DNA from 4 places in the Vogesella sp. genome. Region 3 is predicted to be linked to each of the others. Evidence: predicted binding sites of a transcription regulator. Region 3 holds the regulator's gene; each other region holds the start of a gene.
The links. Region 3 encodes FNR, which switches genes on or off when oxygen is low (the NO sensors DNR and NnrR bind a similar motif). Its sites were predicted from a motif close to TTGATNNNNATCAA; they were not measured.
Positions count from the first base shown of each region.

Region 1: a site for FNR is predicted at 5,252-5,265, ahead of ACK4FZ_RS15035 (GbsR/MarR family transcriptional regulator). Genes of this name have one in related genera too.
Region 2: a site for FNR is predicted at 2,117-2,130, ahead of ACK4FZ_RS09610 (M61 family metallopeptidase). Genes of this name have one in related genera too.
Region 4: a site for FNR is predicted at 2,321-2,334, ahead of ACK4FZ_RS05465 (NAD(P)H-dependent flavin oxidoreductase). Genes of this name have one in related genera too.

Region 1 is NZ_JBKBHK010000016.1:7,152-14,682, forward strand. Features, by position in the region: gene ACK4FZ_RS15010 (ABC transporter permease) at 1-39, shown strand, start outside; gene ACK4FZ_RS15015 (ABC transporter ATP-binding protein) at 49-1,761, shown strand; gene ACK4FZ_RS15020 (DUF3149 domain-containing protein) at 1,957-2,085, opposite strand; gene ACK4FZ_RS15025 (cytochrome d ubiquinol oxidase subunit II) at 2,302-3,312, opposite strand; gene ACK4FZ_RS15030 (cytochrome ubiquinol oxidase subunit I) at 3,309-4,637, opposite strand; gene ACK4FZ_RS15035 (GbsR/MarR family transcriptional regulator) at 4,640-5,209, opposite strand; gene ACK4FZ_RS15040 (diguanylate cyclase domain-containing protein) at 5,391-7,253, shown strand.
Region 2 is NZ_JBKBHK010000006.1:121,771-129,301, forward strand. Features, by position in the region: gene pepN (aminopeptidase N) at 1-169, opposite strand, end outside; gene ACK4FZ_RS09610 (M61 family metallopeptidase) at 250-2,040, opposite strand; gene ccoN (cytochrome-c oxidase, cbb3-type subunit I) at 2,451-3,875, shown strand; gene ccoO (cytochrome-c oxidase, cbb3-type subunit II) at 3,894-4,508, shown strand; gene ACK4FZ_RS09625 (cbb3-type cytochrome oxidase subunit 3) at 4,512-4,694, shown strand; gene ccoP (cytochrome-c oxidase, cbb3-type subunit III) at 4,691-5,605, shown strand; gene ccoG (cytochrome c oxidase accessory protein CcoG) at 5,757-7,175, shown strand; gene ACK4FZ_RS09640 (FixH family protein) at 7,179-7,531, shown strand, end outside.
Region 3 is NZ_JBKBHK010000005.1:273,981-281,511, forward strand. Features, by position in the region: gene bamC (outer membrane protein assembly factor BamC) at 1-975, shown strand, start outside; gene hemN (oxygen-independent coproporphyrinogen III oxidase) at 1,059-2,465, opposite strand; gene fnr (fumarate/nitrate reduction transcriptional regulator Fnr) at 2,575-3,315, shown strand; gene ACK4FZ_RS08805 (flavodoxin family protein) at 3,372-3,827, opposite strand; gene ACK4FZ_RS08810 (DUF1853 family protein) at 3,824-4,723, opposite strand; gene ACK4FZ_RS08815 (RNA methyltransferase) at 4,728-5,498, opposite strand; gene ACK4FZ_RS08820 (inositol monophosphatase family protein) at 5,640-6,434, shown strand; gene ACK4FZ_RS08825 (TIGR02450 family Trp-rich protein) at 6,539-6,757, shown strand; gene ACK4FZ_RS08830 (HD-GYP domain-containing protein) at 6,752-7,531, opposite strand, start outside.
Region 4 is NZ_JBKBHK010000003.1:205,992-213,522, forward strand. Features, by position in the region: gene ACK4FZ_RS05450 (LysR family transcriptional regulator) at 1-937, opposite strand, end outside; gene ACK4FZ_RS05455 (hypothetical protein) at 982-1,251, opposite strand; gene ACK4FZ_RS05460 (helix-turn-helix domain-containing protein) at 1,347-2,021, shown strand; gene ACK4FZ_RS05465 (NAD(P)H-dependent flavin oxidoreductase) at 2,396-3,571, shown strand; gene ACK4FZ_RS05470 (aldehyde dehydrogenase family protein) at 3,693-5,048, shown strand; gene ACK4FZ_RS05475 (exopolysaccharide biosynthesis protein) at 5,104-5,751, shown strand; gene ACK4FZ_RS05480 (glutathione S-transferase family protein) at 5,832-6,455, shown strand; gene ACK4FZ_RS05485 (hypothetical protein) at 6,464-6,805, shown strand; gene ACK4FZ_RS05490 (FAD-binding oxidoreductase) at 6,798-7,531, shown strand, end outside.

The DNA of each region.
Region 1 (7,531 bases), on a different contig from region 3:
GATAGCCTGCGCGACGCGCTGGACCCGAAAGTGAAGTAAGGAGCCGCCATGACCCCCGCCCCCCCCCTGCTGAGCGTGCGCCAGCTGCGCGTCAGCTTCCGTAACGAAGACGGCGACTGCTTCGAAGCCTTGAAGGGCATTGATTTCGACATTGCGGCCAACCGTACCGTGGCGCTGGTCGGCGAGTCCGGCTCCGGCAAGTCGGTGACCTCGATGGCCATCCTGCGCCTGCTGCCGCAGCAAGGCTGCCACATCCACCCCGACAGCCAGATCCTGTTCGAAGGCCGCAACCTGCTGGCCGCCGACCGTCGCGAACTGCGCCAGCTGCGTGGCCGCGACATCGCCATGATCTTCCAGGACCCGATGAGCGCGCTGAACCCGGTATTCACCGTGGGCGAGCAGATCATGGAAACGCTGATGCTGCACACCGGCCTGCGCCGCAAGGCGGCACGCCAGCGTGCGGTGGCGCTGTTGAAAGAGGTGGGCCTGCCGGAGCCGGACCGCAAGGTGGACGCCTACCCGCACCAGCTATCCGGCGGCCAACAGCAACGGGTGATGATCGCCATGGCCATCGCTTGCAAGCCCAAGCTGCTGATTGCCGACGAACCCACCACCGCGCTGGACGTGACCATCCAGAAGCAGATCCTGACCCTGATTGCGCGGCTGCAGAAAAGCCACGGCATGGCGGTGTTGTTCATCACCCACGACCTGGGCCTGGTCGGCGAGTTTGCCGACGAGGTGATCGTGATGCGCCACGGCGAAATCCGCGAACACGGCCCGCTACAGCAGGTATTCAGCCAGCCGCGGGACGCCTACACCAAGGCGCTACTGAACTGCCGGCCGCGGCTGGACTGCCGCCCGGCGCGGCTGGCGGTGATCGACGACTTCCTGCAGGGCCAGCCTTACGTGCCGCCGGCGCACCGCGAGCGCGGTTACGCGCCGGACGACGACATCGTGCTGGACGTGCAAGGGCTGTGCAAAAGCTTTACCAGCCGCGAAGGCCTGTTCGGCCAGCACGTGTTCCATGCGGTGAAGGACGTGTCGTTCAAGCTGGCACGCGGCAAGACGCTGGGCATTGTCGGCGAATCCGGCTCCGGCAAGACCACGGTGGGGCTGACGCTGATGCGGCTGCACCAGGCCAGCGCCGGGCGCGCGCTGTTCCACGGTGAAGACATCCTGGCCATGCCGGCGCGCGACTTTCACGCCTACAAACGCCGTATCCAGATCGTGTTCCAGAACCCGTACGCCTCGCTGAACCCGCGTTTTTCGGTGGAAGACATCCTGCTGGAGCCGATGACGCTGCACGGCATCGGCGCCGACCGTGCCGAGCGCCGCGCCATGGCGCTGGCGCTACTGGACCGCGTCGGCCTGCCGGCACGGGCGTTGCAGAAGTATCCGCACGAGTTTTCCGGCGGCCAGCGCCAGCGCATCGCCATTGCGCGCTGCCTGACCATGAAGCCGGAAGTGCTGATCTGTGACGAATCGGTCTCGGCGCTGGACGTGTCGGTGCAGGCCCAGGTACTGAACCTGCTGCAGGACCTGCAGGACGAGTACGGCCTGTCCTACCTGTTCATCTCGCACGACCTGTCGGTGGTGAAACACATCTCCGACCAGGTGCTGGTGATGCAGCACGGTCAGGTGGTGGAGCAAGCCGACGCCGACACGCTGTACGCACAACCACAGCACGCCTACACCCGCCAGTTGCTGGCGGCCATCCCGCAGGGTTGGCCGCAGGCTTGCAGCGGCACGCAAGTGGCCTGAACCCGGCTGCCATAAGAACAAGCCTGTTTGCAACGCAAACAGGCTTGGTCATCCCTATCCAGGCCGGCTTGCGCAGCAAGCCGGCCTTGTCTGGTAAACAGGCAAAAAAAAGGGGGGTAACGGCCCACCACCGTACCCCCAAACACACACACATCAAGAGGAAATCACACTATCTGGCGCTACAGCGCCCTGACATTACTCGCCGGCGTTGGTTTTCTTGATGAACAGGGCAATACAGACGGCTACCACGATGGTAGCGACCGCAATGGTGATCACGCTCAACACACCCACGTCGTCCGACAGCAATTGTTTCCACAGTTCCATGATTACGCTCCTCCGGCAGTCCGGTATCCGATCTGAATGAGGCCATCTTACCCCCGCGGATAGTATGGGTTTTGACCCAAGTCAAGCGTCTCGCTTTATCAAAATGTAACGTGTCGTATCCGTGCGCCAACAAGACAAACCCTGCTTTAAGTACATGAAAGCACATGAAAAAAGGGCAGGAATATCTCCTGCCCTGTTGATCTGGCGCAATATTGTCTAGCTGTAACTGAGCTTGCCGGCCTTGCCCCAGAACACGCGGTAGGCAAACACCGTGTAGGCGATAATGGTGGGCAGTACCACGGCGGCACCGGCCAGAATCACCCACAGTGCTTCCGGGTCGCTGGCGGCCTGCCAGATGTCCAACCGGCCGATGACGATTTCGGGAAACACGCTATACGCCAGCCCCCAGAACGCCAGCAGCACAATGCCCACGGTGCAGGCAAACGGCAGCCAGCACAGCGCGTCCTGCCCGGCACGCTGGCGTGCGGCCAACTTGGGCAGGCTGGCGGCCAGCAGGACGAACAGCACCAGGCTAATAAGTGGCAACGGCAGCAGCAGCAGGAAATCCGGCAGCACAAACCATTTGTCGGCAATGCGGCTGCTAGCCAGCGGCGTGGCGACGGACACCAGCAATACCGCCAGTGCAGTACCCGCCAGCGCCCGCTGCGCCCAGCGCGTGGCACGCTGCTGCACACCGCCACTGCTCTTCATGATCAGCCAGCCGGCGCCCAGCAGCACGTAGGCGGCAGTCAGGCCCAGCCCGGCCAGCAGTGCAAAGGCCCAGGCGCCGGCACCGGGCGCAAAACCGGTGAGGTAGCGGCCCAGCATCACGCCCTGGCTAAGTGACGCCAGCAGCGAGCCGGCGGCAAAAGCCAGGTTCCACGCCGGCTGGTGGTGCGCCTGCGCCTTGACGCGGAAGTCGAACGCCACCCCGCGCAAGATGAGCCCCAGCAACATGATGGCCACCGGCAAGTACAGCTCGCCCAGGATGATGCCGTGTGCCATCGGAAACGCCACCAGCAGCAGGCCCACACCCAGCACCAGCCAGGTTTCGTTGGCGTCCCAGAACGGGCCGATGCTGGCGATCATGGCGTCGCGCTCGTCGTCATCACCCAGCGGCAGCAGCACGCCTACACCCAGGTCGTAGCCGTCCAGCACCACGTAGATCAGCATCGACAGCGCCATCAGGCCGGCAAAGATCACCGGCAACCACAGTTCGGCATTCATGGCTGTACTCCTTCAAGGTTGGCCGCAGGCGCTGCCTTGCGCGCCAGGTAAAACACCACCGACACATAACTGGCCAGCAGCACTGCGTACAACACCAGGTACATCAGCAAGGTAGACAGGATCATGCCGCTACCCACGCTGGAAGCCGCGTCAGCAGTGCGCAGGATGCCGGTCACCAGCCACGGCTGACGGCCGATTTCGGTGACGTACCAGCCTGCCACGGTAGCCACCCAGCCAGAAAAGCTCATTGCTACCAGGCCACGCAGCAACCACGGTGCCAGTTGGCCGCGGCGCAGCTGCCACCACGCCAGCCAGCTCACCGCCAGCATCAGCAGGCCTACCCCCACCATCACCCGGAAGCTCCAGAACACCTTGGCTACCGGCGGGTGAGCGTTGGGAAACTCGTTCAGGCCGCGGATTTCGCCATTCGGGTCGTGGGTAATGATCAGGCTGGCCAGTTTGGGAATGCCAACCTCAAAGCGGTTGCTTTGCGTGGCTTCGTCCGGCAATGCAAACAGCAGTAGCGGCGCGCCGCGCTCGGTGTGCCACACGCCTTCGATGGCGGCCAACTTGGCCGGCTGGTGGTGGAAAGTATTGATCCCGTGCATATCGCCCACCAAGACCTGCAGCGGAATTAGCAGCGCCGCCAGGCTGACGCCGGTTTTCAGCGTATGCCCCACGGCGGCGGCACGGTCGCCACGCAACCAGCGGTAAGCCGACACCCCGGCCACCAGAAACGCCACCGTCAGGCCGGAGGCCAGCAGCATGTGCGTCAGGCGATACGGCATGGACGGATTGAAAATCACCGCCAGCCAGCTTTGCACGTGCACTTTGCCGGCAATCACCTCTACGCCAGCCGGGGTTTGCATCCACGAATTGAGCACCAGAATCCAGAACGCCGACATCGTGGTACCGAACGCCACCAGAAAGGTGGCCAGCGTATGCACGCGGTTAGACACCCGCGAGCGGCCAAACAACATAATGCCGAGGAAGGTGGCTTCCAGGAAAAACGCCGTCAGTACCTCGTAAGCCAGCAGCGGCCCGGCTACATTGCCCACGCTCTGCATGAAGCCTGGCCAGTTGGTACCGAACTGGAAGCTCATGGTGATGCCGGACACCACGCCCAACGCAAAGGTCAGCGCAAAAATCTTTACCCAAAAGCCATAAGCGTCCATCCACGCCTCGTCGCCGCTGCGGTTGAAACGCGCCTTGAAGTACAGCAGCACCCAGCCCAGCGCTATGCTGATGGTGGGGAACAGAATGTGAAAGGTAATGTTGGCCGCAAACTGGATGCGGGCCAGAATGACGGGGTCGAGCGCGTCCATGATCAGGCCTCCCGGCTGTCGTCACGGCCGCCAAGACGGCCCAGGCTATGCGCAAACTGCAGCACCTTGCCCACCTGACTGCCCAGCTTCATCAGCTTTTCCAGGGTTTCCACGTCCATGTCGCGGATGTCGGCAAACCACTTGGTCACCAGCTCGATCAGCTGATACATCTCGTTCATGCGTGCCTGGGCATGGCGTTCGGCATCACTGCTGGGGCTTTCCATGATGGCGCCGCGCAGCATGGTGAGCGTGGGCTCTACCTCGCGCTTCTGCCGCTCTTCGGCCAGCGTCTTGAAGATGGCCCATACGTCTTCGGGGGTGGAAAAATACTCGCGGCGGTCGCCCGGCAGATGTTGCAGCTTCACCAGGCGCCATGCCTGCAGCTCCTTCAGCGCCATGCTGGTATTGGAGCGCGAACAGCCGATGGCCTCGACGATATCGTCGGCGTTCAGCGGCTTGTCTGACACGTACAGTAGCGCGTAGATCTGGCCCACGGTGCGGTTGATGCCCCAGTGGCTGCCCATCTCGCCGAAGTGCAGCACGAAGGACTGAATGAGGGGTGGGAGGTTCATGTGTGTGTGTCCTCTTTTGAGTTTTCAGTAATTTCTGAAACTTTGATATGAATCATAGTTTGTGAAATCAGACCTTGTCAAACCACAAACCGTGCGTTATCGCGCGCCATATAAGCAACTGACTTATCAAAGCAAAACAGTTAAGCCATACTGATAACTATCGAGACAAGCTTGGACCACGATGCCAGCCGACCCCGCTCTGCGCGATGCCCTGCTGCACGACACCGCAGCCTGCCTGGGCAAAGACTATCTGCAACAACTGGTGACCAGCCTGGCACGCCTCACCGGCGCCCCGCTGGTATTCATCAGCCGCCAGCACTGGCTACCGCGCCGGGAAAGCGAAGTGCTGTTTGCCAGCCACCCCGACCACCCCGGTCGCTACACCCTGGCCGGCACCCCGTGCGCCGACATACTGCAACAAGCGCGTGCATTGCAGATAGACAGCAGTGTCAACCAGCAATTCGCAGCCGAACACCACACCCGCTGGCAAGCCTATGCCGGCTGGCCACTGCTGGCAGAAGACGGCCAGTGCCTAGGTCATCTGGCCTTGTTTGACGACCGCAGCGGCCAACTACCCGACGGCCTGCTGGCGGCGCTGGCCCCCTTTGTACAGCGTGCTACTGCCGAGCTGCGCCGTCTGCAGCACGAGTCCGCACTCAGCCAGCGCGCCAGTTGGGACGCGCTGTACTCGTCCATCCTGCGGCAGTACATCCAGGGCCAGCCACTGGCCTCCTTGCTGGAAGCCGTGGTACGCCAGGTGGAGCAACGGCTGCCCGGCTGGTTGTGCTCCATCGTCCGTATCGACGCAGAGCAGCGGCTGCGACCGCTGGTTGGCCCGTCCTTGCCCGCCGACTACCACGCGCTGATCGACGGGCTGGCCATCGGCCCCACCGTCGGCAGCTGCGGTGCTGCCGCCTGGCACCGCAAACGGCTGATTGCCGAAGACCTGCAACAGCACCCCAACTGGGCGCCATACCGCGACATCACCCGCCGCTTCGGTCTGGGCAGTTGCTGGTCCGAACCATTGATGGACGGGCGCGGCAAGGTACACGGCACCTTTGCCGTCTATCACCGTACGCCCGCCAGCCCCACGCCGGAAGCCATCATCGTCATCGAAGACGTCTCGCGGCTACTGGGCATACTGTTTGAAAACCACGCCACACAGCAGGCGCTGGACAGCCGCACCCAGTGGTACCAAGCCATGCTGCAGAACGCGGCCGACGCCATCTCGATCATCGATATGGACGGCCGCTTGCTGGACGCCAGCGACTCGCTGTGCAAACTGCTGGGTTACAGCCAGACAGAACTGCGCCAGCTACGCCTGTGGGACCTGGTAGCACACCGCAGCGAAGCCGAGCTGCGCCAGCAACTGCAAAACGCCAGCGAGCAGGGCGAAACCTTCGACAGCCTGAACCGTACCCGCGACGGCGACATCATCGAGGTAGAAGTGAGCGTGCGCCGCTTGCTACTGGACGGCCAGCCGGTGATCTGGGGCTCGGCACGCGACATCCGCCAGCGCAAGCAACAAGAACGGCTGCTGCGCGAACAGGCCACCGTGGATTCGCTGACCGGCCTGCTCAACCGCCCCACCCTGCTGGCGGCACTGGATCAGCAACTGGCCCGCGCGCTGGGCGATGGTGGCGCCATGACGCTCTTGATGCTGGACCTCGACCACTTCAAGCAAGTGAACGACTGCTATGGCCACGCCTGCGGCGACGCGGCGCTGGCGCACTTTGCCAGCCAGTTGCAGCAGCAGCTGGGGCCGCATGATCATGCAGGCCGCCTCGGTGGCGAAGAGTTCTGCATACTGCTGCCGGGCTGCCCGCCGGAACGCGCCCAAGCCATTGCCCAAGCGCTATTGCAAACCATGCGCGCCCAACCGCTACTGTTTGACAGGCAGCAGATTGCGCTGACCGCCTCCATCGGCCTGACCCAGCGCCTGCCCGGCGACGATAGCCGCAGCCTGCTGGCCCGTGCCGACATGGCGCTGTACCAGGCCAAGCACGCCGGCCGTAACTGCACGGTGATGCTGCCGCCACCGTGACGTACCCTGCCACATCCCGTAAAATGGCTTGCCGCGCCCCGCCAGTCGGGGCGTTGTCTATTGCGGCCAACCTTTTTCAGTACGGATCTATCGATGAGCACAGCCCAGCACACACCCATGATGCAGAAGTGTTGATGCTTTGTTTTTAAAGGTTTTTCAGTTCAGCAATAACAAAAGCCATACAAAAACCCATACCAGCACCGCAGAATGCCTGTCACTGCCAAAACCACACCACCGCACTGCGTAAAACCGCATAAATCTGCATAAATTTGCCGATT
Region 2 (7,531 bases), on a different contig from region 3:
CCAGCACGTTGGCCGCGGTAGAAGCCGGGTTACGGTGAATCACCATGCGGGCGTGAACGCGGGTACGTGTGTCGTCTACCACGTCGAAGGTGAGGTCGACCTTGTCCACCAGGTAGGCGGGCGGCAGGTAATCTTTGCGGTATTTGACCTGCGGTTGTTGTTGGCTCATGAACGGGCATCCTAAGTAGGCTTGCAAGGCGGGTCGGCCACGGCCGCCCGCTTGTTGTTATCAACGCTAAGCGTCCCTGGTTATGATTTGATCCAGCCACCCGCGCCTGCAGGCAGGCAGAGGCGGCAGGTATCGGCCACGGTGCCCTTCAGCTTCACCTTGAAGCTGAGCAGTTCGTCGCGGCGGAAAGCATGGATTTTCACGCTGTCGCCAACCTTGTGGCGCGCCAGCGCTTTATCAAGGTCGACCGCCTTCAGGCCCTCGATGGCGACGATCACGTCACCCGCGGACAGGCCGGCGGCCTGCGCGGCGCCGCCATCCAGTACCTGGGCCAGGCGCACGCCCTGCGCATCGGCAGTGGCCTTCACGCCCAAGGTTGGCCGCGACGGGGCCGGCTGGATGCTGTCTACCACGCTGCCACTGTCGGCGGCGCTATCGGACGGCACCATCTGCAGGCTGACACCTTGGGTGGCCAGCAGTTCAGCCAGCGGCAGATCTTGCGTGCTGCGGATGGCTTTATCGAAGAACTTGCGCAGCTTGAGGCCGGTGGCCTGCTCGGCTACCTGTTCCCACTCGCCTTCGGCCAGGCCCTGGCCGTCGGCCAGCCACTTCTGCCACAGCGCCAGCATCACGGTGTCCAGGCTCTTGGCGCCGCCGGTTTCGTGGCGGATGTGCAGGTCCAGCGCCAGCGCGGCCAGCGAGCCTTTGGTGTAGTAGCTGACAATGCTGTTGGGGCTGTTTTCGTCCTGACGATAGTACTTGGTCCAGGCGTCGAAGCTGGAATCGGCCAGCGTCTGCTTGGTACGGCCGTTGCCGCGCAGCACGCCGGTGATGGTCTTGGCCAGCAGGCCGAGGTAGCGCTTGTCGTCGATCAGGCCGCTGCGCACCAGAGCCAGGTCGTCGTAGTAGGAGGTAATGCCCTCGAACGCCCACAGCAGCGTGGTGTGGCCTTCGCGGTTCAGGTCGTACGGGGTGAACACCGCCGGCTTCATGCGCTTCACGTTCCAGCTGTGGAAGTACTCGTGGCTGATCAGGCCCAAGAGGCGCAGGTAGCCGTCGCCGATCTCGCCATCTGCCAGGCCGGGTGCCGGCAGGTCGTCGCGGTTGGCCACCAGCGCGGTGGAGGCACGGTGCTCCAGGCCGCCGTAGATGTCGGCGCCGACAAACAGCATGAAGACGTAGCGGTCGAACGGGGCCGGTTCGCCAAAGAAGCGGATCTGCCATTCGCAGATGCGCTGGGTGTCGGCGGCCAGGCGTTTGAGGTCGGCACGGTAGCGGCCGGATACCACGAACTCGTGCGGCACGCCGCAGGCAGTAAAGCGCACGCGTTCGAACTCGCCCAGCTCCACCGGGTGGTCGATCAGCTCGTCGTAGTTGGCAGCACGGTAGCGGCCGAAGCCGGTTTTCTTGTGCGTATCGACAGCGGCCAGGCTGGTGGCCACCTGCCAGCGGTCGTAGGCCTTGCCGGCGGGCGGCTGGATGTCGACTTCGCAGGCGTCGTTTTCAAAACCGTCTGCGGCCAGAAACACGCTGGTGCCGTTGTAGAAGCCGCGCTGTGCGTCGAGGTAGGCGCCGCGTACTGACAGGTCGAAGGCGTACACTTGGTAGCGGATGGTCAGCTCGCCCTTTACCGGCGCCGCTTGCCAGCTGTGTTTGTCCAATTTGCTGATGGCCACCGCTTTTTTGCCGGCAAAGGCCTCGATCTGCACGATGTGGCGCGAAAATTCGCGAATCATGTAGCTGCCCGGAATCCACGCCGGCAGGCGCAGTACCTGGCCGGCGGCCGCGGGGCGGGCCACGGTCATCTCGATATCGAACAGGTGGGCGTGCGGATCAAGCGGAACAATGCGATAACGGACAGGCGTAGACATGGTACAGAACCGATCTGTGGCAGAAAGATGCTGGATTCTAGCACCGCAGAATGCGGGCCGCCCCTGACCTTCCGGCTTGATCTTCATCAATAGCGCCTTGACCGATGACAATATAATCCGTAGCTGTCAAAGGGCAAAAAAGGCCGAAAAACCAGCGTTGACGGGGTAATGATGCAGCATGACACCCTGCCTGACTGGTGGCTGTTGTCCGAATTGATTAGAATAGTCTGTTGAATAAACGGGTGTATCCAGGCAGTGGCAGCTAAAAGCGCGGGCACGCGCACGCTGACACGACACGCAGGCCTTAGATACCCGGTTTGATGCGCTGATCTCCAAGCTGGGGACGGACGCATGAAAATCAAGACATCACGTTTTACACGTTCTAGTTCGCAACCTTGGAGAAAACCTAAATGGATACGCAATCCACTTATAACTATAAGGTGGTGCGCCAGTTCTCGATAATGACCGTAGTCTGGGGCATTGTCGGGATGCTGGTGGGCGTCATTATTGCGGCCCAGCTAGTGTGGCCGGAGCTCAATTTTGGGCCCTGGTTCCACTACGGCCGCCTGCGCCCGCTGCACACCAACGCCGTCATCTTTGCTTTTGGTGGCTGCGCTCTGTTCGCGACGTCTTACTACGTCGTGCAGCGTACCTGTAACGTCCGCCTGATTTCCGACAAGCTGGCGGCGTTTACGTTCTGGGGTTGGCAACTGGTTATCGTACTGGCCGCCATCACCCTGCCGCTGGGCATCACCGCCGGTAAGGAATACGCCGAGCTGGAATGGCCGATCGACATCCTGATCACCATCATCTGGGTCGTGTACGCCATCGTGTTCTTCGGCACCCTGGCCATCCGCAAGGTAAAACACATCTACGTGGCCAACTGGTTCTACGGCGCCTTCATCCTGGCCGTAGCCCTGCTGCACGTGGTGAACAGCCTGGCCGTACCGGTGTCGCTGACCAAGTCCTACTCCGTTTACGCCGGCGCGGTAGACGCGATGGTGCAATGGTGGTACGGCCACAACGCCGTTGGCTTCTTCCTGACCGCCGCCTTCCTGGGCATGATGTACTACTTCGTACCGAAGCAGGCTGGCCGTCCGGTGTACTCCTACCGTCTGTCCGTGGTGCACTTCTGGGCGCTGATCTTCACCTACATGTGGGCTGGTCCTCACCACCTGCACTACACCGCCCTGCCTGACTGGACCCAGTCGCTGGGTATGGCGTTCTCGCTGGTACTGCTGGCACCGAGCTGGGGCGGCATGATCAACGGCATCATGACCCTGTCCGGCGCATGGCACAAACTGCGCAACGACCCGGTATTGAAGTTCCTGGTGGTATCCCTGTCGTTCTACGGCATGTCCACCTTCGAAGGCCCGATGATGTCCATCAAGACCGTTAACGCCCTGTCGCACTACACCGACTGGACCGTTGGCCACGTGCACTCCGGTGCCCTGGGCTGGGTTGCCTTCATCTCCATCGGTTCCATGTACTACCTGCTGCCGCGCCTGTTCGGCCGTGACAGCATGCATAGCGTGAAGCTGATCGAAGCCCACTTCTGGCTGGCTACCGTTGGCGTGGTGCTGTACATCGCCGCACTGTGGATTGCCGGTGTGATGCAAGGCCTGATGTGGCGTGCACTGAACCCGGACGGCACCCTGACCTACTCCTTCGTAGAATCGGTGAAGGCGTCCTATCCGTACCTGTTCGTGCGTTTCGTGGGTGGTTCCCTGTTCCTGACCGGCATGCTGCTGATGGCGTACAACACCTTCCGCACCGTTGCCGCCGGCCGTCCGGTTGACGCCAAGATCCCGGCTGTCACCGCGCACGCTCACTAAGGTTGCCAAGGAATCATCATGGAAAAGATCCAGAAACTGATTGAAGAAAACGTCGCATACCTGATCGTGCTGACACTGCTGGTTATCAGCGTGGCCGCCCTGATCGAGATCGTGCCGCTGATGTTCCAGAAGTCCACCACCCAGCCGGTAGCCGGTGTAAAGCCTTACACCGCGCTGCAGCTGACCGGTCGTGACATCTACATCCGCGAAGGCTGCTACACCTGCCACTCGCAGATGATCCGTCCGTTCCGCGCCGAAACCGAGCGCTACGGTCACTACTCGGTAGCGGGCGAATCGGTGTACGACCACCCGTTCCAGTGGGGTTCCAAGCGTACCGGTCCGGACCTGGCCCGTGTTGGCGGCCGCTATTCCGACGAATGGCACCGCGTTCACCTGATCAACCCGCGTGACGTGGTACCGGAGTCCAACATGCCTGCCTTCCCGTGGCTGGCACGTAACCTGGCCGATGCGGAAGGCGTAGCCGCCAAGATGACCGCACTGCGCAAGGTGGGCGTACCGTACACCGACAAGGAAATCGCCGAGGCGCAAGCCCAGGTGGAGGGCAAGTCCGAACTGGACGCGCTGATCGCTTACCTGCAAGGCCTGGGCCTTGCACTGAAGAACGCGCGTTAAGCCATGGACTGGACTAATCTGGGGCGCATCCTGTTCACGGTATTCTGCTTCACCGTGTTTATCGTGATTGCACTGGGTGCCTTCGGTAAAAAAGCCAAGAAGCGTTACGACGAAGCGGCCAACCTTGTCCTGGACGAGGACGACCAGCCGCCTTCCGGTAACGCTTCCAACGGAGCGAAGCAATGAGTGATTTTGTTAGTGGTTTCTGGGGCGTATATATCGCCGTGGTGGTGATTGTGGGCCTGGTAGGCTTGACCTACCTGCTGTTCTCGCAATCGAAAACCACCGTCAAGAAGGGTGAGGAAGTACAGATCACCGGTCACATCTGGGATGAGGACCTGGCAGAGTACAACAACCCGCTGCCGCGCTGGTGGATGCTGATGTTCTACCTGACGCTGATCTTTGCTGCCGTCTACCTGGTACTGTACCCGGGCCTGGGCACCTGGAAAGGCATCCGTGGCTGGACTTCCGTTGGCCAGTACAAGGAAGAAAAAGCCGCTGCCGAAGCCAAGTACCAGCCGCTGTACGACAAGTACCTGAAACAGGACGTAAAAACCGTGGCCGCCGATCCGGAAGCGCAAGCCATGGGCAAGCGCCTGTTCCAGACCTACTGTGTGCAGTGCCACGGCTCTGATGCCCGCGGCGCCAAGGGCTTCCCCAACCTGACCGATAGCGACTGGCTGTACGGTGGTGATGAAAAAGCCATCCATGCCTCCATCGCCGCTGGTCGCATCGGCCAGATGCCTGCCTTCGGCGCAGCATTCGGCGAAGAGAAGGTGAAAGACACCGCCAACTACGTGATGTCGCTGTCCGGCAAGAAACATGACGCTGACCGCGCAGCACGTGGCAAGGAAACCTTCACTGCAGTATGTGTGGCTTGCCACGGTGCAGACGGCAAAGGTAACCAGGCCATCGGCGCACCTAACCTGACCGATAGCGTGTGGCTGTATGGTGGTACCGAAAAGACCATCATCGAAACCATCACCAACGGCCGCAACAACCAGATGCCGGCCTGGAAAGACTTCCTCGGTGACGGCAAGGTACATCTGCTGACCGCTTACGTTTATGGCCTGACCAATAACGCCAAAGCCCAGTAATTGATCCTGCTCAATACTGCCCGCGCAAGCGGGCAGTATCTTTTGTGCCTACATTTTATTTGTTTGTGAATTGTATTAGCATGCAGTGTGTTTCATAAAGCCCATAGAATAGTGCTGTGGGCTTTATGAAGCGTTCTAAAAGGGAAGCCAGATGAGCGACAAGCTTAAAGATATCGGGGTCAAGATAGAAAAACCCGCCACAGAAACCGTCTCTCTGTACGCCGCACGCAAAAAGATCTACCCGCGCAGCGTGAAAGGGGTATTTGCCAACTGGCGCATCCTGTTCGTCATCGCCACCCAGCTGGTGTACTACGTCACGCCCTGGCTGCAGTGGAACGATCGCCAAGCCGTACTGTTCGACCTAGTCAACCGCAAGTTCTACCTGTTCGGCCTTACCATCCTGCCGCAGGATTTCGTCTATCTTGCAGCCCTGCTGATGTGCAGTGCTTTTGGTCTGTTTACCTGGACCACCATCGCCGGCCGCCTGTGGTGCGGCTATTCCTGTCCGCAAACGGTGTACACCGAAATCATGCTGTGGATAGAGGAAAAGATCGAAGGTGACCGCAACAAGCGCATGAAGCTGGACAAAGAACCGTGGAGCCTGCGCAAGCTCGGTATCAAAAGTACCTCGCACGGCATCATGATCCTGTTCTCGCTGTGGACCGGCTTTACGCTGGTGGGCTACTTCACCCCCATCCACGACCTGATCGCCGCCATGCCCACCTTCAACTACGGGCCGTGGGAAACGTTCTGGATGTTCTTCTACGCCGGTTTTACCTACCTGCTGGCCGCTCACATGCGCGAGCAGGTGTGCATGTACATGTGCCCGTATGCCCGTTTCCAGAGCGCCATGTTCGATGAAGACACCTTGATCATCTCCTACGATGAAAAGCGCGGCGAACCGCGCGGCGCACGCAAGAAAGGCCAAGAGCAAGCCAATCTGGGCGACTGCATCAACTGTGGCATCTGCGTGCAGGTGTGCCCCACCGGCATCGACATCCGTAACGGCCTGCAGTACGAGTGCATCGGCTGTGCCGCTTGTATCGACGCCTGCGACGAAGTGATGGTCAAGATCGGCAGCCCCAAAGGCCTGATCCGCTACACCACCGAAGCCGCGCTGGAAGGCAAATACCCGGAAAGCGCCATTGCCTCGCGCCTGAAACGCCCCCGTGTGGTGATGTACAGCCTGGTTCTGGCGGTGATTTTCATAGCAGCCATTACCTCGCTGGCCATGCGCAAACCGTTCAAGGTGGATATCATTCGGGATCGCGCCTCGCTGGTTCGGGAAACCGATGATGGCATGCTGGAAAACACCTACAGCCTGCGCATCATGAACGTCTCGGAACAAGCACAGACCTTCCGCATCAAAGTCGAGGGCCTGGACGGTATCAAGCTGGTGAGCGAAAAACCGGCATACCGCGTCGAGGGCATGAGCAACGAGCTGATTACCGTACGCGCACTGGCTGCGCCCGAGGTGGCAACCAAAGGCAGTCATGAGATTCACTTCACCATCGAATCCATCGACGACCAGATTAGCGTGGAAGAGAAATCCAGCTTTATCGGGGAATAAAGCATGCAAAACAAGGCAGGGGCCGAGCGCCCCTGGTACAAAGACCGCTGGCCATGGATACTCATGGCCGGCCCGGCGCTGGCAGTGATTGCCGGCGTTATTACGTTCCGCATTGCCGTTGTCACCGCAGACGACATGGTGACAGACGACTACTACAAGCGCGGCAAAGACATCAACCTGGAGCTCACCCGCGACAAGGCTGCCGTCAATCTGGGCATCAGTGCACAAGCCATGTTCAGCGACGATCGCCAATCGGTGCGCATTCTCACCAGCAGCAAGAAGCCACTGCAAGGCGACCTGGTGTTCACCCTGCTTCATCCCACGCGGCAGCAGGACGACCAACAGCCCGCCCTGCA
Region 3 (7,531 bases):
CCGCCAGACCTGACGGCCCCGACCCAGCGCGACCGCTACCCCATTCCGCAAATCGCCACCCAAACGACTGCAACCTCGGTAGCCAGCCCGGCTACTGGCGCGGTAGTTGCCAAAACCGCCACGGTAGAACGTGCCGGCACACAACGCTGGCTGAGCGTACCGGGCAAAAGCCCGGCCGAGATATGGCCACTGCTGAAAGCGTTCTGGCAAGACAATGGCTTCGTTATCCAGAACGAAAACCCGGATATCGGTTACATGGAAACCGACTGGGCGGAAAACCGCGCCAAACTGGGCAGCACCGTGGTGCGCGGCCTGCTGGAAACCGTGGGCTTGGGTAGCGTGATGTCCACACCGGAACGTGACCGCTTCCGCATCCGTATCGAGAAAACCGAAACCGGTACCGATGTGTTCTTCAGCCATCAGGGTATGTACGAGATCTACATCAACGAAGCCAAAGAAGATACCCGCTGGCAGCCACGCCCGACCGATCCGGAAATGGAGGCTGTCTTCCTCAGCCGCTTCCTGGTCCGCCTCGGTGTAGATGAGGCCGACGCCACGAAAGCCGTAGCCCAAGCACAAATCAGCACCCAGGCCCGTGCCCGACTCGACAATGGTGCCATCGTGCTGGACGACAGCTTTGATCGCGCCTGGCGGCGTGTCGGCCTGGCACTGGAGCACAATGGTCTGGCCATTACCGACCGTGACCGCACTCTGGGTGCCTACTTTGTCAAACCGGCAGACGACGAGATACAGAAAGCCAATGCCAACAAGCCTGGCAGTGGCGTGATCTCCAAACTCGCGTTCTGGAAAGACAATGCCCCGGCTGCAACCCCGGTCAGCACCAACCTGCGCGTGCAACTCACCCGCATTGGCGACAGTCAGGTACGCATCGAGGTGCGCAGTGCTGACAACCAGCCCGCTACCGACAAAGGCCTGCAGACCCTGCTGCAGCAAATGGTCAACGAGCTGAAGTAAGTTTCCGGCCCGCTTGCCGGGCCTGACAAAACAAAGCCCGCTGTCGCAAGACAGCGGGCTTTTCTTATGCGGCCAACCCTGGCTCAGATGGTTTTCGAATACCGCGCCGTGGTAGTACGCTCGCGCAGGTGGCGGTCGAACACCATGGCGATATTGCGGATCAGGAAACGGCCTTTCGGCGCCACCATCAGGAAGTCGCCATCGAAGGTCAGCAGCCCTTCTTGCTGGAAAGCACGAATCTTCGGTAACTCGTCGGCAAAGTAGTCGGCAAAATTGATGGCGAAGGTCTGCTCGATAGCCTCTACCGACAGCGAGAAACGGCACATCAGCGCCTGGATCACGCTGCGGCGCAGAATGTCATCCTGGGTCAGCGTCATGCCACGCAGCACCGGCAGGTGGCCGGCATCCAGCGCTGCATAGTAGGCGTCCAGTTCTTTCTCGTTCTGCGTGTAACAGGGGCCGATCTTGCCGATGGACGACACACCCAGGCCGATCATGTCGCAATCGGCGTGCGTGGAGTAACCCTGGAAGTTACGCTGCAGCCGGCCTTGCTGCAGCGCACGGGTCAGCTCGTCGTCCGGCTTGGCAAAATGGTCCATGCCGATGAACACATAGCCGGCTTCGGCCAGTTGCTGTACCGAGTTCTGCAGGATGTCCAGTTTGGTGGCGGCCGACGGCAGCTCGTCCTCATTGATGCGGCGTTGCGGCATGAACACCGACGGCAGGTGCGCGTAGTTGTATAGCGCAATCCGGTCTGGCGACATCGCAATCACCCGACTGACGGTGTTTTCCAGCGAGTGCGCCGTCTGCTTGGGCAGGCCGTAGATCAGGTCCACGCTGATAGACTTGAAACCCGCTTCGCGCGCCGCGTCCATCACCACCCGGGTTTCTTCTTCGCTCTGGATGCGGTTCACCGCCTGCTGTACAGCCGGGTCGAAGTCCTGGATACCGATGCTCATGCGGTTGAAGCCCAGCTGCGCCAAGTGCAGCACGGTGTCGCGGCCAACCTTGCGCGGGTCGATCTCGATCGAGAACTCGCCCTCCGGCAGCAGTTCGAAATGCTGGCGGATGATGCTCATCACCCGGTCAAGCTGCGCGTCGGACAAGAAAGTAGGCGTACCACCGCCAAAATGCAGCTGGATAACCTTCTCGCGACTACCCAGCTTCTGCGCCACCAGGCGGATTTCCTTTTCCAGATAGTCCAGGTAGGCATCGGCGCGGCTTTTGTCTTTGGTGATGATCTTGTTACAGCCGCAGTAGTAGCAAATGGTGTTGCAAAATGGCACATGCACGTACAAAGAGATCGGCCGGTGGTTAGCGCCAATGGCGCGTTGCTCCAGCCAATGCTCGTAATCGCTGACCCCGAAACCGCCATGAAAACGGTCCGCAGTCGGATAAGACGTATAGCGCGGGCCGGAGCCTTCCAACCTTTCGATGAGTTCTCTATCGAATACGCACTGGGTCGGCGTGAAATTTATGGTGGGTGTCATAGTTAATCTGGTTGGAAAACCGGTGGTGGGCTGGTAAATTTGCGGCATTGACACTTTTTTGGCATTGACGCGCATCAAGCGAGGCCGCTTGCTTGGCGAAATTCACGCTATGACTGACCACACCCACACTCTGCACACCCTGAAGGTGTCATGTTCCAATTGCAGCCTGCGCGAGCTGTGCCTGCCGGTAGGCTTGAACCGCGATGAGATGGCGCAACTGGACGCCGTGATCCGTCAAAGCCGCCGCCTGAAGCGCGGTGAATACCTGTTCCGCTCCGGCGAGGGGTTCCGTTCGCTGTACGCGGTACGCACCGGCTATTTCAAGACCTGTGTTTCCAGCCAGGACGGCCGCGAACAGGTTACCGGCTTCCACATGTCTGGCGAGCTGATGGGCCTGGACGGCATCTCGTCCAACCTGCACGGCTGCGACGCCATCGCGCTGGAAGACAGCGAAGTGTGCGAACTACCGTTCAACCGCATGGAAACCCTGGGCCGCGACATCCCCAGCCTGCAACACCACTTCTTCCGCCTGATGAGCCGCGAGATCGTGCGTGACCAGTCGGTGATGCTGCTGCTGGGCAATATGAAAGCCGAAGAGCGCCTGGCGGCCTTTCTGCTGAACCTGTCACAACGCCTGTCGGCGCGCGGCTTTGCCGCCAACGACTTCATTCTGCGCATGAGCCGCGAAGAAATCGGCAGCTTCCTGGGCCTGAAGCTGGAAACCGTCAGCCGTACGCTGTCCAAGTTCCAGCAGCAAGGCTGGCTGGCCGTGGACCACAAACACATCAAATTGCTACAGCCGGAAGAACTGAAACGGCTGGTAGCAGGCTGCTCGCAAGCCCAGCATTAAGCCCCGTTGCTATCAGCATGACACGCCCCGCCAAACGCGGGGCGTTTTGCTGGGTGTTACAACACACCAATGGCCAACGCTGCGGCCAAGGTAGCGCCCAGTTCGGCGGCAGCGGCCAGATCCTCAGCGCCGGGTTGGCCGCGCACACACAAGGTGGGCAGTGCCTGACGCCAGCCGTAGCCGGTGGCAATACGGCTGATGGCACGCTCGGCGCCGCTGCCATCGTTACCGGCACTGATCAGCAAGGCCCAAGGCAGGCCCTCGGTGCGACCTTGCGCCGGGTAATAGGTGCGGTCGAGGAAATCCTTTAGCGCGCCGGACATATAGCCGAAGTTTTCCGGCGTGGCGAGCAATAGCGCCTGGCAGCCCAGCAAGTCGTCGATGCCGGCCTGCAGCGCCGGCAGCATGCGTACCGTCACGCCGTCTTCGGCACCGGCGGCCTTGGCCGCCGCTTCGGCCAGCGCCAGCGTATTGCCGCTCTGGCTACTCCACACCAGCAGCAAGGTCTTCATGGCCCCAGCCTCGCCAGCAACGGTGTCAGCAGCGCGGGTTGCGGCCAACTATCAGGCACCACGAAGCCGCGCGCCACCTCGTACCAGTCGCCGTCGGCGCCCGCTTGCAGCTCGGCCAGCAGCCACGGCGTGTCACTACCGACCAGGCTGGCACGCATGGCCGTTTCGTCCAGCGTCATGCCGACCTCGCAACGGGCCGGCGCCAGCCATTGCAGCCGCGGCAAGGCCCGCCAGCGGCTACCGGGCTGCGCGGGCCAGGTGTCGCCCTGCCGGCGCCACCAACCACGGCAGGCGGCCTCGGAAAGCGCAGCATCGAGTGGCGCGGGATGATCGGGAAAGAACAGCCAGCCGGTGAGCAGACTATAGGCCGGCGCCTCGTCAAACCCTGGCGGCAGCACGGCGGCAGGGTGACGCGATAGCGCCAGCTGCTGGCCCAGTTTGCGGTATTTCAGCCACCAGGCGTCGCGCAGGCCAGGCCCCACCAGCGCGTGGGGCGGCGCGGCCAACTGCAGGTAGAACTTGCTGGCAGTTTCCAGGTGACAGGGTTGGCCGTTGATGCGCAGCAGGAAGTCGAACTCGCCGACGGTACGGCCATCGACGCGCACCGGCAGGTTGGCCGCCACCAGTTCGATATGCGGCGCCAAGCGGCACCAGAACGCCAGCAACGCCTCGGCGTACAAGCCCAGCCGGCGGGTGGGGTGCGCCTCCAGCCAGGCCAGCAGCGGCGCCGGGTTGGCGTCCAGTGCCCGCAGCTGCGGCCAACCCTCGGGTCCCAGCAGGCTACCAGCCGGCAGCGCCGCCCCGCTATGCCACGGCGGTGGCGCGGTCAGCAAATACGCCAGATCGCGCACCGGCTGCTGGCGCAGGGTAAGACACGCCGCCAGCGCCGGTAACACGGTGTTACTCCTGTTCCGGCCGACGCAGCGGTTTGCCGTCGGCGGCACGTTGCACCTGCTTGAAGAAGCCCCGCAGGATGTCGATTTCCTCGCGCAGCACGCCAGCGCGGTTGAACAGGGCGCGCATGCGGCGCATCAGGCGCTCGCTGTTGCGACGCTCGAAGTAGCCGATCTGCGCCATGGTCTGGTCGAGGTGGCCGCACATGCCTTCCACCTCGGCCATGGTGGCGGCCTCGCCTTCCGGCTTCAGGTAGTTGACGTCGAAGCCGGTGTGGCTGAACAGCTCGTAGGTCATCACCTGCACCGCCATCGCCAGGTTCAGCGAGAAGTAATCGGGGTTGCCCGGCACGGTGATCAGGCGGTTGCACAGTTCCACTTCCTCGATCGACAGGCCGAAGGTCTCGTTGCCGAACACCAGCGCCACCTGCTCGCCGTCGCGTGCCCGCGCGATCAGCTCCGGCGCGGTCTCGCGCGGGGTGGACAGCGGGGTGGTGAGTTCGCGGCGGCGGCTGGTCAGCGCGCAGGCCACGGTAACGTCGGCCAGCGCTTCCACCAGCGTCGGCACCACGGTAGCGTGCTGCAGCACATCTACCGCGCCGGAGGCCAACACGTTGGCCTCTTCGCTGGGAAACACTTTCGGTTCAACCAGATACAGGCGGGTGAGGCCCATGGTTTTCATCGCCCGCGCCGCCGAGCCGATGTTGCCCGGGTGATTGGGCCGCGCCAGCACGACGCGAATGTTCTTTAAAAAATCAGGTACTTGGGGTTTATTCATCGGGTAATTTTGAGTAGAATCGCGGGCTATTCAAAAACACTGCGGCCAACGCGGTGTTTTTCGTTCCTTAACCCAGACAGTTTACGACCAGCGCGCAACCCGCAAGGGCGGCGCTTGTCGTCATGATTTTAGAGGCCGTCAATGCATCCAATGCTCAATGTCGCGGTAAAAGCCGCTCGCCGTGCAGCCAACGTTATCCAGCGTGCATCGCTGAACCTAGATACCGTGCGTGTTGAAAAGAAAAAACACAACGACTTCGTGACCGAGGTCGACAAGGCTGCCGAACAAGCCATCATTGAGGTCATCCTGGATGCTTATCCGAAACACGCTATCTTAGCAGAAGAGACCGGCGGCCGCGGTCTGGGTAGCTCCGAGTACGAGTGGATCATCGACCCGCTGGATGGCACCACCAACTTCATCCACGGCCATCCGCAGTACTGCATTTCCATCGCGCTGGCACACCGCGGCCAGATCCAGCAAGCCGTAGTCTACGACCCGAACCGTAACGACATGTTCACCGCCAGCCGTGGCGTGGGCGCGTTCCTGAACGACCGCCGCATCCGTGCGTCCAAGCGCGTCAACATGAATGAATGCCTGATCGCTACCGGCTTCCCGGTAGTTGACCAGAGCATGCTGGATACCCACCTGGCCATCCTGAAAGACGTGATCGGCAAAACCGCCGGCGCCCGTCGCGAAGGCTCCGCCGCGCTGGACCTGTGCAACGTGGCCTGCGGTCGCGTAGACGGTTTCTTCGAATTCAACCTGAAGCCGTGGGACATCGCCGCCGGCAGCCTGATCGTGCAAGAAGCCGGTGGTATCGTCACCGACATGCACGGCGAGCAAACCTGGTTTGAAAGCGGCGACATCGTGGCCGCGCCGCCGAAAGTCCTGGGCCAGCTGCTGCCGCTGATCGCCCCGCACGTGAAGAGCGCCTAAGTCGCCCTTCCCCGCTAACGCCCCCGCGCTGCTTGCAGCCGGGGGCGTTGTCGTTACGGGAACCGCTGCGCCACTGTTTTATCGAAAGCAGCAAGGAGATGCCCATGCCGGTCAATCACAAAAAACTGCAAGGCAGTAAATGGACTGCCGTGACCCCGCGCGAGCGCGAGAAGCACTTTCTGGTGGTGAAGGTGGAATACGACGCAGACGACGCGCAGAAACCGCTACGTGTCACCTTGGAAGCGGTCTTGTCGCGCCGCCACTTCACGCTGCCCTGGCGCGAGCTCGGCGATACCGACGAATGGCAGCCTGGCTGGCTATAGGCCCGCAGGCACGGTCTTGCTGGTAAGGCCGAGGAACAACACCACCAAAGGCTCGAACAGTTCGGATTCGGTGGCGGCCAACTTCAGCCGCTGCCGGGTCAGGTCGCGCGACAGATGGCGCGACAACCAGTTGGTTTCGTTGATCACCCACGCCAGCTCCTGCCACAGCGGCTCATTGCCCTCGCCTTCCAGCGCGTGCTTGGTCAGCATGTCCAGCCCGACGCTGTTGAAGGCCCGCTGGATAGTGTTGAGCCGCATCGCCAGATGGCCGAATAGCTGCCAGCCAGTCTCCCCCATCGTCTGCGACTCGATGTGCTGCATCACCTCGTGTACCCGCGCAAAACGCAACAACAGCTGGTGCAGCGACGACTGCAGCGCGTCCACCGGCTGCAACAGGCCGCTTTCGCGCGGCAGGCGCGCCGCCCGCAGCTGTGCCGGCACCCGCACCGCCGCCGAAAACTGGCCCGGCAGCAGCTTCAGCGCCACTTGCAGCTGGCCGACCGGCTGGCGGGCGTGCTCGAAAATGCCGGCCGCCATTTCAGCGAACGCCAATACCTCGGCATTATGGCCCACCGCCTCGCCGCGCAACTGACGCGGGTAGCCGCTGCCGTCCACCCGTTCGTGATGCTGCAGGATCAGATTGGCCACCTCCGGCGGCACGGCGCGCAGCTCGCTGGCCCAGACGTAACCGATCAGCGGGTGGGCATCGAACTGGCGCCAGGCATCAGCCGACAACGGCCCGCCCTGCTGCCAGATGGCAGGGTCCAGGTACAG
Region 4 (7,531 bases), on a different contig from region 3:
GCTTGGCGGACAGGTCCACCCCCGGCAGGTCGGCAATGATATCCGGGTGATCCAGCAGCTTCTCGACGGCGAAGTCCACGAACACGCGGGTACGCGGGGCAATGTGGTCACGGTGCGGGAAGCAGATGTAGATGGAACGCTCCATCGACACGTAGTCGGTCAGCACTGCCTGCAGGCGGCCGGCGCGAACGTCGGCCAGCACTTCGTGGCCCGGCAATTGCGCCACGCCCAGGCCCAGGCGGGCCATTTCCACTACCGAATCCACGTCATTGACGGTGTAGGTACCGGTCACTTCCAGCGGAATGCGCTCGCCGTTACGTTCGAATTCCCACTTGTACAGCCGGCCGGAGGTGGGGAACTGGAAGTTGATACAGTCGTGCGCCGACAGTTCTTCCGGGCTACGCGGCTTGCCGTGTTCGGCCCAGTAGGCCGGCGACGCCACCACGTACTGCGGAATGTGCGCCAGGTGACGCGCCACCATGCGGCTGTCCGGCATCATGCCGACGCGCACGCCGACGTCGTAACCGTCTTCGATCAGGTCGCTGAAATGATCGTCCATACCAAAGAACACTCGGATCTTTGGATAACGCTGGCAGAATTCTTCCATCAGCGGCAGGATGAAGCGTCGACCGAAAGCATTAGGCAAACTGATGCGCAGATGGCCGGCAGGCTCGTCACGACTGGCCTTCAGCTGATTGATGGCCGAGTCCAGGTTGTTGACCGGGCCGCGGCACTGCGCGTAGAAGCGGCGGCCGTCTTCGGTCAGCGTCAGCTGGCGGGTAGTGCGGTTGAACAAGCGTACTTCCAGTTCCTGCTCCAGACGGGCAATGCTCTGACTGACAGCGGCTGGCGAGACGCCCAGCTTGCGAGCGGCGTCGGAAAAACTGCCGTTCTCGGCAGTGGTCATGAAGACCATTAGCGCTTTTAATGTATCCATCGGGCTATCTCGCAAATGACATAATGAAAGGGGCTGCTGATACGCTATTTGAAAATAGCGCGGCGGTAAAGCTCACCAAAATTGACAATTTCACTGACAAATAATAGGCCAAAATCAGAATCACTTAAAGATATTTTCCACTTTCCTGTCAAATCAGTACCTGTCACTGCCACGCCCAACAGCGACTCCTGCGGTTTGGTAGTGGGTAACGTGGTGCTCAGACAACTTGCAGGATGATGCGTATTTGCAACATGACTCGTAGTCCGCATAGCAATATCTGACGTGCTTGCAATAAACAGACAGATAGCTACCATGAGCTTTACTCATGGCAAACACAATAAAGCTTGGGCTGGATGGGACCCTTGGTTAAGATATTGGTTCAATACCAAAAACATACAGGGAGAACAGCATGTCGAAAGGTATTCCTTTTGCTTGTGGCTCAATCTCCGCGGGTCTGACACACGCTCAACTCAGCCAGTTGCTGGAATGGATCCACGGCCTGCCCTCGATGGCAGACGACAAGGAAATGCACACGTTCCTGCCGATGCTGGGCAGGGAAGCAGCTGTAGCTGCCTTATGGATTACTCATGGCCAGGCGACACCGCAAGGCTGGCAGGCCGTACCGCGCAACTATGGCCTGCCTGCAGCCTGCCACAGCCACGACTGGCAACGGCTGCCGGACGACATCGGTCAATCAACAACATGTTTCTGGTTGACCCACACCAGCCCGGCAACCGCCTGCTTTGCACTGCAACGCGATGGCTTTGCCACCTTGCTGTACGTACAGCCGTACGATGCAGAAGCGGCTGCTACGCTACGCATGCTGGGCAGCCTGCTGCCACACCTGCACGCCACACTGCAACGCCTGGTGCCAGCCCCAAGCGGGGTAAATCCGCTGTCCCATCGCGAAAAAGACATTTTTCACTGGATGATGCGCGGCAAAACCAACTGGGAAATCGCCACCATCCTCGATATCAGCGAGCGCACGGTGAAATTTCACGCGGCCAACATCATCCGCAAACTGGAAGCCAACAACCGCACCCACGCCATCGTGCTGGGCATCCAGAAAGGCCTGGCGGCCTGATTAGGGCCAGTTAACACTATTTCTTGCTGCGGCGCAGGCCTGAGAAGTTTTCCAATGCCAGGCAGAGGGCGACGCGCTGTGTGGTGCCCAGCGCAAACCTGACAACGCCGCAGTGGGAAGCTTATCGGGCCTGCCCGTCAGGGCGCACGCCATGCGGGGCACTGCTTTGTCAAACCGTGCTGGCAGGGATGGCCCTGCCGCGCCCGGTTTTTCGCGCATTGCCACCGCCTGACAAGCGCCGCTGCCGCAAAAATAGCGTTAACAGTCCCTAGACAGAACATTGCCCTATCCGGCCGTGCTTGACGTTCGTCAACGCACGGCTTTTTTGCGCTGGTCAGAATCGTGCTCCTGCTCTAACCACCCCGAAAGCACGCATGTCCCGCTCCCTCTTTTCTCCGCTTGTCATCCGTGGCCGTGAACTCCTGCCCATCGTGCAGGGGGGCATGGGCGTCGGCATTTCTGCCAAGCAGCTGGCCGGTGCCGTGGCCCGCGCCGGTGGCGTCGGTACCGTGGCCAGCGTGGACCTGCGCCACCTGCACGACGACCTGATGGCCGATGCGGCCAACCAGCAGGGGCAGGACGGCATCAACCGCCTGAACCTGATCGCGCTGGACCGCGAAATCAAAGGTGCCCTGACGCGTGCCGAAGGCCACGGCATGGTGGCCGTCAACGTGATGAAAGCCGTGGACAACCACGCCGCGCTGGTACGCCAGGCGTGCGAGTCGGGTGCCCACGCCGTGGTGATGGGCGCCGGCCTGCCGCTGGACCTGCCGGAAATGACCGCCAACCACCCCGACGTGGCGCTGATCCCTATCTTGTCCGAGTCGCGCGGCATCGGCATTGTGCTGAAGCGCTGGATGAAAAAGGGCCGTCTGCCGGACGCTATCGTCATCGAGCACCCCAACCACGCCGGTGGCCACCTGGGTGCCGCCCGTATTGGCGACGTCGGCGATGCCAAGTTCGACTTTGCCCGCGTGCTGGAAGAAACCTTCGAGCTGTTCAAAGGGCTAGGTTTGGAGCGCGAGCGCATTCCGCTGATCGTGGCTGGCGGCGTCAATAGCCACGAAAAAGTACAAACCTACCTCAACGGCTACGGCGCCAGCGGCGTGCAGATCGGCACCGCGTTTGCCGTCACCAGCGACGGCGACGCCCACATCAACTTCAAGCGCACACTGGCCGGTGCCAGCCGCGACGACATTGCCGAATTCATGTCGGTAGCCGGTCTGCCGGCGCGCGGCGTACTGACGCCGTTCCTGAAAAGCTACCTCAAGCGCGAGGACAAGCTGCAGGCCAACGCCAAGGCCGACCCGGCACGCTGCACGCAGGCGCTGAACTGCCTGACCGTGTGCGGCCTGCGTGATGGCCTGGCCAAGGTGGGCCAGTTCTGCATCGACCTCAAACTGGCGGCCGCCTTCCGTGGCGAAGTCAGCAAGGGGCTGTTCTTCCGCGGCGCCGACCCGCTGCCGTTTGGCGACGCCATCCGCAGCGCCAGCGAAACCATCCACTACTTCCTCACCGGCGAAAAACCGCTGGACTTGCAGCCGGCCTGAACGGCAAGCGCTGCGCACCCTGCGGCCAACCTTGCCCCTGCTGCTGCAGCGTGGTCAGGGTTGGCCGCATTTGTTACAGTGCGGTACTACCCGTCATGTAACCCTCTTACTACGCCCTGCCATGACCGCGTTTACCAGCTGTAACCCCGCCTCCGGCGAAGTCGTGTTCACCCGCCCTGTCAGCAGCAGCGAACAGCTGACCCGCCAGTTGGCCAGCCTGCGCCACGCCCAACACCGCTGGGCCCACCTCGATACCGCCACCCGTGCGGCGCGCCTGCTGCGGCTGGCCGACATTCTCAGCGCCCATCGCCACGCGCTGGCCGCGCTGGTATCGCTGGAAGTGGGCAAGCTGGAGCGCGAATGTCTGGCCGAGATCGACAAGTCGGCACAGCTGATCCGCTACTACGCCGAGCTGGCGCCGGCGCTGCTGGCGCCCAAAGACATTCCCACCCAGGCCAGCCGTAGCGGCGTGGCCTTCGAGCCGCTGGGCCTGGTGCTGGCCATCATGCCGTGGAACTACCCGGTGTGGCAGGTGCTGCGCTTTGCCGTGCCGGCGCTGATGGCCGGCAACGGCTGTCTGGTGAAACCGGCGCCGTCGGTGCCGCAATGCACGGCGCTGCTGCTGGATATCGTGCGCGAAGCCGGGCTGGACGTACTGGACGTGGCCTGGATCAACCACGACCTGGCCGAAGACGCCATCAAGGGCTGCGACGCGGTGGCATTTACCGGCTCCACCAGCGCCGGCCGCCAGGTAGCGGCCATGGCTGGCCGCCACCTGAAGAAAACCGTGCTGGAGCTGGGCGGCAGCAACCCGTTCATCGTGCTGGCCGACGCCGACATCGACGCCGCGGCGCAAGAAGCCGCCCACTCGCGCTACCGCGACGCCGGCCAGAGCTGCAACGCCGCCAAGCGCATGATCGTGGTACCCGAAATTGCCGACGCCTTCGTGGCGCGCTTTCTGCAACACGTGGCCGCGCTGCGCCCCGGCCACCCGGCGGACGACCACACCACGCTGGCACCGCTGGCACGCGCCGATTTGCGCGAGGCGCTGCACGCCCAGGTGCTGGACGCGGTCAGCCACGGTGCCAGCCTGCTGGCCGGCGGCGTGATGCCGCACGGTGCCGGCTTCTTCTACCCGGCCACGGTGCTGGACCACGTCACGCCGGCTTGCCGCGTCTACCAGGAAGAAGTGTTCGGCCCGGTGGCCACCATCCTGCGCGCCCGCGACGAGGCCGACGCGCTGCGGCTGGCCAACGACACGCCGTTCGGCCTGGGCGCCAGCATTTTCAGTGCCGATGTGGAACGCGCCTGGCAGCTGGGCCGCGACATCGAAGCCGGCGCCGTGTTCATCAACCGTTACACCAGCTCCGACCTGCGGCTGCCGTTTGGCGGCGTGAAGGCTTCCGGCTACGGCCGCGAGCTGTCCGAGTTCGGCCTGTACGAGTTCGTCAACGTCAAAACCTACTGGCAGAAATGAACCGGCGCGCAAGCGTGTGGTCGCACCGCACTGTTGCCCTCACCTTGCCGCCACCATGCTGTCTTCCCGCCCCCGCTCTCTTAAAAATTCGCCACGCAGCAGTTGGCTGCGCATCGCGCTGGCCGCGCAGCAATTGCAGCACGGCACGCTGGCGGACGTCATCGGCCGCCACCCGCGCCAGCAGCTGACCTGGCTGGGCCTGTTGGCCGCACCCTTGCTGCTGCCGGTGGCCATTCCGGGCATGGCCACCACCGTCGGTGCCTTCTGCCTGCTGGTGGCGCTGTCAGTGGCGCTAGCCAAACCGCTCCCCCTACCAGGCTGGCTGGGCCGCCGCCAGGTACCGGATGCACTGCACGGTCCGCTACACCGCATCCTGCACCGCCTGGCCGGCGTGCTGGGCCGCATCAGCCAGCCCCGTCTGTTGGCCCTGAGCGGCCCGCGCTGGCGCTGGCTGAACGGCAGCATGCTGGCGCTGGCCGGCGCATCGATGATGACACCGATGCCGCTGGTGTCGTTCGATAACGTGGTGCCTGCCGCCGCCATCGCGCTGCTGGCCTGGGGCCTGCGCGTGCGCGACGGCGGCCTGCTGCTAGCCGGCTACGTCACCACGGTGCTGGCCTGGCTGTACGTGGGCCTGCTGTGGTGGGCGGGGGCCGAGATCGTACTGTGGTTGGCGCAGTGGCTGCCCGCCGGCTGGCTGTAAGGGCGTGGCAAAGCTGCCAAGCCGAGGCCTTGGGCGTATGATCGTGCTTTTACGCATCCGCCTCTGGCACAGGACCCCTCATGAGCACTATCACCCTGTTCGGTAACCGTCTGTCCGGCCACAGCTATAAAGTCCGCCTGGCCCTGGTACTGGGCGATGTGTCGCACGAATACCGCCACGTGTCGCTGCACTTGCCGCGCGAAGAGCGCGAACCTGAATTCCGCGCCGCCAGCCGCTGGGACGAAGTTCCGGCCCTGGTGGTGGACGGCGTGCCGATGGTGCAATCCAACGCCATCCTGCAATGGCTGGCCGAAAGCGAAGGCGTGCTGGCCGGCCAGCCCGGCGAGCGCCAGGGCATTCGCGAGTGGCTGAGCTGGGAAGCCAACCGCATCGGGTTTTCGCTGCCCAACCTGCGCTACTCGCGCCTGTTTTCGCCGCTGGACCCGGGCGCCGAAGCGTGGATGGAAGCCCGTACCCGCCGCGACCTGGACGTGCTGGACGCCCATCTGGCCAAGCAGGACTACCTGCTGCCCAGCGGCCTGACCATCGCCGACCTGTCCTGCAGCGGCTACCTGTGGCTGATCGAAGACGCCGGCCTGACGCTGGACGCCTGGCCGCATGTCGCCGCCTGGCTGGCGCGCATTGCCGCGCAACCGGGCTGGGAGCCGATCGCCACGCTGATGGCGCCGGACTTCCACGAGTAAACCCTGCCGTGGCGCCGCCGCAGCGCATCTGGCTTCAGCGCGAGGCCCCGGCCAAGCCGGCGCCGGGGGCGCCGTGCAACGGCTGTGGCGTATGCTGTGCCGCCGCGCCCTGCCCGCTGTCACGGCTGCTGCTGGCGCATCGCCACGGCCCGTGCCCGGCGCTGCAATGGCAAACCGCCGATAGCCACTACGGCTGCGGCCTGCTGCTAGCGCCGCGCCGCTACCTGCGCTGGCTGCCGCCGATGGCCCAGCCGCTGTTCCTGCGCCTGGCGCGCCGCTACCTGGCCATTGGCCACGGCTGCGATGCCTATGTCGAGGCCTACCCCGAACCGGAAACCGAAGATGACTGATCTGCACGCCCGCCTGGCCGCCATCGTGGGTGCGGCCAACCTGCTGACCGACCCGCACGACCTGGCCCCGGCGGTCACCGACATGCGCGGCCGCTATACCGGCCGGCCACTGGCGATGGCGCTGCCGGCCAGCCGCGATGAGGTCTCGGCCTTGGTACGCCTGTGCGCGGCCGAAGGCATCGCCATCGTGCCGCAAGGCGGCAACACCTCTACCTGCGGCGCCGCCACGCCGGATGGCAGCGGCCGCCAGCTGATCATCGGCCTGCGCCGCATGCAGCGCGTGCGCCATATCGATGCGGCCAACCTGTCGATCACCGTGGACGCCGGCTGCACGCTGGCCCAGGTACAGCAAGCGGCTGCCGGCGTGGGGCGGCTGTTTCCGCTGTCGTTGGCCAGCGAGGGCAGCTGCCAGATCGGCGGCAACCTGTCCACCAACGCCGGCGGCCTGGCGGTGCTGCGCTACGGCACCATGCGCGAGCTAACGCTGGGGCTGGAAGTGGTACTGCCGGACGGCACGCTGCTGGACGCGCTGTCCGCGCTGCGCAAGGACACCACCGGGCTGGACGTGAAGCAGCTGTTCATCGGCGCAGAAGGCCAGCTGGGGCTGATTACCGGCGCCACGCTGAAACTGTTTGCGCTACCTACCGCCTACAGCACCGCGCTGCTGGCGGTAGACAGCGCCGAGGCCGCCATTGCCACGCTGAACGCGCTGCAGGCACGCTTTGG